One region of the Kitasatospora sp. NPDC042419 genome, then DNA from elsewhere that is predicted to be linked to it. Evidence: predicted binding sites of a transcription regulator. Region 1 holds the regulator's gene; the other holds the start of a gene.
What was found. The regulator HrcA, encoded in region 1, represses chaperone genes, less so after heat shock. The targets are predictions, from matches to a motif close to TTNGCACTCNGNNNNNCNGAGTGCNAA.

Region 1 (3,410 bases):
CACTATCAGGTCGCCCCGGCCGCCGCCGCGCAGGTGGGTGATGCCGCGGCCGTGCAGCGGGATCGACTGGCCGGACTGGGTGCCGGGCCGGATGTCGACCTCCTCCAGCCCGTCGAGCGTCTGCAGCGGCACCTGGGTGCCGAGCGAGGCGGCCGTCATCGGGATGGTGACGGTGCAGTGCAGGTCGTCGCCGCGCCGCTGGAACACCGTGTGGCTGGTCTCGGCGATCTCGACGTAGAGGTCGCCGGCCGGGCCGCCGCCGGGGCCGACCTCGCCCTCGCCGGCCAACTGGATCCGGGTGCCGTTGTCGACACCGGCGGGGATCTTGACCGTCAGGGTGCGGCGGGCGCGGACCCGGCCGTCGCCGGCGCACTCCGGGCACGGGGTCGGCACGACGGTGCCGAAGCCCTGGCACTGCGGGCAGGGGCGGGAGGTCATGACCTGGCCCAGGAAGGACCGGGTGACCTGGGAGACCTCGCCCTTGCCGCGACACATGTCACAGGTCTGCGCGGAGGTGCCGGGGGCCGCGCCCTCGCCGCTGCAGGTGGTGCAGGTGACGGCCGTGTCGACCTGGAGCTCCTTGGTGGTGCCGAAGGCGGCCTCCTCCAGGGTGATCTCCAGCCGGATCATGGCGTCCTGGCCGCGCCGGGTCCGCGAGCGCGGGCCGCGCTGGCCGGAGGCCGCGCCGAAGAAGGCGTCCATGATGTCGGAGAAGCCGAAGCCCGCCGCGCCCGCGCCGAAGCCGCCCGGCCCGCCCGCGCCGCCGTTCGGCGACAGCGGGTCGCCGCCGAGGTCGTAGACCTGGCGCTTCTGCGGATCGGAGAGCACCTCGTAGGCGGCGTTGATCTCCTTGAACCGCTCCTGCGTCTTCGGGTCCGGGTTGACGTCCGGGTGCAGTTCGCGTGCCAGGCGCCGGAACGCCTTCTTGATCTCGTCCTGCCCCGCATCCCGTCGGACGCCGAGTACCGCGTAGTAGTCCGTGGCCACCAAATGCTCCGCTTGTTCCGCCTGTAGAAGTGCTTGCGACTGGAACCACCGCCAGGGTCCTGGCGGTGGCCTTTCCTACGACTCGGCCAGGATCTGGCCCACGTACCGTGCCACCGCTCGCACCGCCCCCATTGTGCCCGGATAGTCCATCCGGGTCGGACCGATCACACCCAGTTTGGCCACGCTCTCGTCGCCCGAACCGTAACCGACCGAGACGACGGAGGTGGAATTGAGGCCCTCGTAGGCGTTCTCGCGCCCGATCCGGACCGTCATCCCGGCGTCCGCGGTCTCACCCAGGAGGCGGAGCAGGATGACCTGCTCCTCCAGTGCCTCCAGCACCGGCTGGATGGTCAACGGGAAGTCGTGGCCGAAACGGGTCAGGTTGGCCGTGCCGGCCAGCATGATCCGTTCCTCGTTCTGCTCGGCGAGCGCCTCGAAGAGCGTCGCCAGGACCGTCGAGACGGTCGGCCGGTCACCCGCCTCGAACTGGGCGGGCAGGTCCTCCAGCAGCCCCGGGACGTCGGGCAGCCGCTGTCCGGCGGCCCGCGCGTTGATCCGGGCCCGGAGGTCCGCAAGGACGGTCTCGCCGACCGCCCCCGGGCAGTCCACCATCCGCTGCTCGACCCGGCCGGTGTTGGTGATCAGGACCAGCATCACCTTGGCCGGGGCCAGCGCGACCAGCTCGATGTGCCGCACGGTGGAACGGGAGAGCGAGGGGTACTGCACCACAGCGACCTGGCGGGTCAGCTGGGCGAGCAGCCGGACCGTACGGGCGACCACGTCGTCGAGGTCGACCGCCCCGTCCAGGAAGTGCCGGATCGCCCGCCGCTCGGGCGCGCTCATCGGCTTCACCTCCGCCAGCCGGTCCACGAACAGGCGGTACCCCTTGTCGGTGGGGATGCGCCCGGCGCTGGTGTGCGGCTGGTGGATGTAGCCGTCCTCCTCCAGCGCGGCCATGTCGTTGCGGACGGTCGCCGGGGAGACCCCGAGGTTGTGCCGCTCCACCAGGGCCTTGGAACCCACCGGCTCCTCGGTCCCCACGTAGTCCTGGACGATCGCGCGAAGCACCGCGAGCTTGCGGTCGTCCAGCTGGCGGACCTCACCGGCCATGGGCACGCACCTCCGTCTTCACGCGTTGTCCGTTGTGACACGTGTCCGTTTCGAGTCGCTTCGGCCCCCTCTGGGAGGGCCCGGGCTTGGCACTCGGAACACACGAGTGCCAGAACCGTACCTGCCAGTGTAAGGCCCGGGTCCGACCTCAGGAACGGCCCGGCCGGGGTGATCCTGCCCGCAGTTCGCGGCGCGCGGGTGATGCCGCGGGCCCGGCCGGGTGGCAGCATCGAAAGCGGACGGCGAACGGAGGACCAGCGATGTCGACCTCGGGCCACCACACCCGCTTCGCACCCGACCGCGGCCTGACCGGCCGGATGGTCGGCACGATGTTCGTGATCGGGCTGCTGTACGTCGGATTCACCGGCCTGCTGATCGTGCTGCTGCGCGGCGCCTGGCCGATCATCGTCCTGATCTCCGGCGGCCTGTTCGTCGCCCAGTTCTGGTTCAGCGACCGGATCACCGAACGCGCCATGGGCGCCCACCGCGTCACCCCCGAGCAGTACCCCCAGCTGCACGGCACCGTCGACCGGCTCTGCGCGCTGGCCGACATGCCCAAACCCCGGGTGGCGGTCGCCGACAACGACATGCCGAACGCCTTCGCCACCGGCCGCAACCCGAAGAACGCGGTGGTCTGCGTCACCACCGGGCTGCTGCGCCGGCTGGAGCCCGAGGAACTGGAGGGCGTGCTCGCCCACGAGCTGTCGCACGTCGCCCACCGGGACGTCGCCGTGATGACGATCGCCGGCTTCCTCGGCGTCCTCGCCGGGGCCATGACCCGGATCGCCATGTACGGCGGGTTCATGGGCGGCGCCCGCAACAGCAACGACTCCAACGCCGCGCTCGCCGCCCTGGTCATCCCGCTGGTGTCGATCGTGGTCTACGCGATCAGCTTCCTGCTGACCAGGCTGCTCTCCCGCTACCGGGAGCTGGCCGCCGACCGGGCCGCCGCCCAGCTCACCGGCCGCCCCAGCGCGCTGGCGTCGGCGCTCACCAAGGTGACCGGCCAGATCGCCGCCATCCCGACCAAGGACCTGCGCCAGTCGCAGGCCTACAACGCCTTCTACTTCGCCCCCGCGCTGAACGCCCGGGAGACCGCCGCCCAGCTGTTCTCCACCCACCCGACGCTGGAGAAGCGGCTGGAGCAGCTGGCGGAGATCTCCACCCGGCTCGGCCACTGATCGGCCACCGATCAGCCGCGGATCGGCCGCCGATCGGCCGCTGAACCGCCTCCACCGAACCGCCTCCTCGTGAACCGCCTCCTCCGGGAGGGGAGGGAAAGGGACCACCGTGGGAATCCTGGACGCCCTGTT
Region 2 (3,410 bases), on a different contig from region 1:
TGGCGGCTGCCGGAGCAGATCGTGATCCCGATCGCCTCGGGCTCGCAGCTGACCAAGATCGACAAGGGGCTGCAGGAGCTGATCAAGCTGGGCCTGGTCGAGGACCGGCCGTACCGGATCTTCGGCGCCCAGGCGGCGGGCTGCTCGCCGGTGTCGGCGGCGTTCAAGGCCGGCCACGACGTGATCCGGCCGGTCAAGCCCGACACCATCGCCAAGTCGCTGGCGATCGGCAACCCGGCCGACGGCCCGTACGTGCTCGACATCGCCCGGCGCACCGGCGGCGCGGTGGAGGACGTGACGGACGAGGAGGTCGTGGCGGCGATCCGGCTGCTGGCCCGCACCGAGGGCGTCTTCGCCGAGACCGCGGGCGGGGTGACCGTCGGCGTGCTCAAGAAGCTGGTCGAGACCGGGCAGCTGGACCCGTCGAAGGAGACCGTCGCGATCAACACCGGCGACGGCCTCAAGACGCTGGACGCCGTCTCGGAGGCCGGCATGACCGCCGTGATCCGGCCGACGCTGGCGTCGTTCCGGGACGCCGGCCTCGCGTCCGCCTGACCGGCCCGGCCGTCCGCCCCGACGGGCCCCGGTGCCGGCACCGCCGGCCCGCCCCGTCACGGCTCCCCGCCAGCCCCCAGCCCCAGCCCCGCCAGCCCCCGCCCCCGCATCGAGGAGAAGACCCCATGAGCGCCAACGTCCGCATCCCGACCATCCTGCGCACCTACACCGGCGGCGCCAGCGAGGTTTCCGCCGAGGGCGGCACCCTGGGTGACGTCATCGCCGACCTGGAGAAGAACCACGCCGGGATCGCCGCGCGGATCCTGGACGACACCGGCAAGCTGCGCCGTTTCGTGAACGTCTACGTGAACGACGACGACGTGCGGTTCGCCGAGGGCCTGGCGACGGAGATCAAGGACGGCGCGAGCGTCTCGATCATTCCGGCGGTGGCCGGCGGCTGCTGAGCGCCTTTTCGCCGTTCCCGGCCGTCCGCAGCACGGAATTCCGTGCCGCGGACGGCCGGTCGTATTTTGGCGGGAATATTTTCTGTCCCGGTCGGAGTAAAGTGTCGCTGGACCGGGAACAGAGCCGCCCCCTCCCCGCTCTCCCCGTGACCGGGTCCGCCCGCACCCGTACCGCCGCCGACCGTCCGGTCGTTGAGACCGGCGACCGGCCCGCGGCGGGGAAACATGTCAGGCCGGTGTCAGAATTCTGGAGTGGATTTCGGGCATTCCGTCCGCTATGTCCGGGAGGAAAGGCGGCTTTCCTCCCGATTGCTCCCGTACTGTCCCTTGATCACACCGGGGAATTCCCAACCGTTGACCCTGTTGCAGAGGGCGTCGATCCGGATACATTCAGCCGCGGTCGACGCAATCGCCCGTTCGCCGGATACCGTCCGGCGGCGTCGGGGGGATTGTGGCGTGCACGGCTGCGCCCAGGGGGGGTTCCCCGGGCCGGCCTCCAACCAGACCCGGGCCCGCAGACCTGCGGGCGCGTGAAGGGCCAGCACAGCACTAGGGGAGTTCGGAATGGCTCAGGGCACCGTCAAGTGGTTCAACGCGGAGAAGGGCTACGGCTTCATCGCGGTCGACGGTGGTGCGGACGTCTTCGTCCACTACAGCGCGATCCAGATGGACGGCTACCGCACCCTTGAGGAGGGCCAGCGGGTCGAGTTCGAGATCTCTCAGGGGCAGAAGGGCCCGCAGGCGGACATGGTCCGCGCGGCGGTCTGACCTTTTCGACACCCAGGAGTTCGGCTCGGCCCATCGGCTGGTGCACCTCTCGCTTCACGGCGGGCCCGTACGGCACGTGTCGTACGGGCCCGTCGGCGTGTCCGGACGCGGTCGCGGGGCCGTCCGGCGCGGCGCGCGGAGAGGCCCGGCAGGGCTCGCGGATCGCCGATTGGGCTTGCACTCGCCCACCCAGAGTGCTAATCATTGGCGTTAGCACTCACAGCTTGAGAGTGATAAGCGGACCGGGTCGGTGAGGCCCCAGGGAGCGGTAGGGGAATGGGACCCCCGCACACCAGGGCCGTCCGTCGCGGGCACCCCTTGGTCCGAGCAGTCGACCGTGTCCCGGAGGACCACTTCAGATGGCCAAGATCATCGCCTTTGATGAGGAAGCTCGCCGCGGCCTTGAGCGTGGCATGAACCAGCTCGCCGACGCGGTGAAGGTCACGCTCGGCCCCAAGGGTCGCAACGTCGTTCTGGAGAAGAAGTGGGGCGCCCCCACCATCACCAACGACGGTGTCTCCATCGCCAAGGAGATCGAGCTCGAGGACCCGTACGAGAAGATCGGTGCGGAGCTCGTCAAGGAGGTCGCCAAGAAGACCGACGACGTCGCGGGTGACGGCACCACCACCGCCACCGTGCTGGCCCAGGCGCTCGTCCGCGAGGGTCTGCGCAACGTCGCCGCCGGCGCCAACCCGATGGCCCTGAAGCGTGGTATCGAGAAGGCCGTCGTCGCCGTCTCCGACCAGCTCCTGGCCCAGGCCAAGGACGTGGAGACCAAGGAGCAGATCGCCTCCACCGCCTCCATCTCGGCCGCCGACACCCAGATCGGCGAGCTCATCGCCGAGGCCATGGACAAGGTCGGCAAGGAAGGCGTCATCACCGTCGAGGAGAGCAACACCTTCGGTCTGGAGCTTGAGCTCACCGAGGGCATGCGCTTCGACAAGGGCTACATCTCGGCCTACTTCGCCACCGACCTGGAGCGCATGGAGGCCGTCTTCGACGAGCCGTACATCCTGATCGCCAACTCCAAGATCGGCTCGGTCAAGGACCTGCTCCCGCTGCTGGAGAAGGTCATGCAGAGCGGCAAGCCGCTGGTCATCATCGCCGAGGACGTCGAGGCCGAGGCCCTGTCGACCCTGGTCGTGAACAAGATCAAGGGCACCTTCAAGTCCGTCGCCGTCAAGGCCCCGGGCTTCGGTGACCGCCGCAAGGCCATGCTGCAGGACATCGCCATCCTCACCGGCGGCACCGTGATCGCCGAGGAGGTGGGCCTGAAGCTGGAGAGCGCCGGCCTCGACCTGCTGGGCACCGCCCGCAAGGTGGTCATCACCAAGGACGAGACGACCATCGTCGACGGTGGCGGCGACGGCGAGCAGGTCGCCGGCCGCGTGAGCCAGATCCGTGTCGAGATCGAGAACAGCGACTCGGACTACGACCGCGAGAAGCTCCAGGAGCGCCTCGCCAAGCTGGCCGGCGGCGTGGCCGTCATCAAGGCCGGCGCGGCGACCGAGGTCGAGCTCAAGGAGCGCAAGCACCGTATCGAGGACGCGGTGCGCAACGCCAAGGCCGCCGTCGAGGAGGGCATCGTCGCCGGTGGTGGCGTCGCCCTGCTGCAGGCCGCGGTCGCGTTCGACAAGCTGGAGCTGGAGGGCGACGAGGCCACCGGTGCCAACATCGTCAAGA

Region 2: a site for HrcA is predicted at 1,902-1,928, ahead of groL (chaperonin GroEL). Genes of this name have one in related genera too.

The regions. Positions count from the first base shown of each region.
Region 1 covers NZ_JBWKAW010000001.1:727,183-730,592, forward strand. The annotation lists gene dnaJ (molecular chaperone DnaJ) at 1-987, opposite strand, end outside; gene hrcA (heat-inducible transcriptional repressor HrcA) at 1,063-2,097, opposite strand; gene htpX (zinc metalloprotease HtpX) at 2,358-3,278, shown strand; gene pspAB (PspA-associated protein PspAB) at 3,388-3,410, shown strand, end outside.
Region 2 covers NZ_JBWKAW010000011.1:7,458-10,867, forward strand. The annotation lists gene thrC (threonine synthase) at 1-555, shown strand, start outside; gene AC067J_RS21355 (ubiquitin-like small modifier protein 1) at 681-959, shown strand; gene AC067J_RS21360 (cold-shock protein) at 1,524-1,727, shown strand; gene groL (chaperonin GroEL) at 2,087-3,410, shown strand, end outside.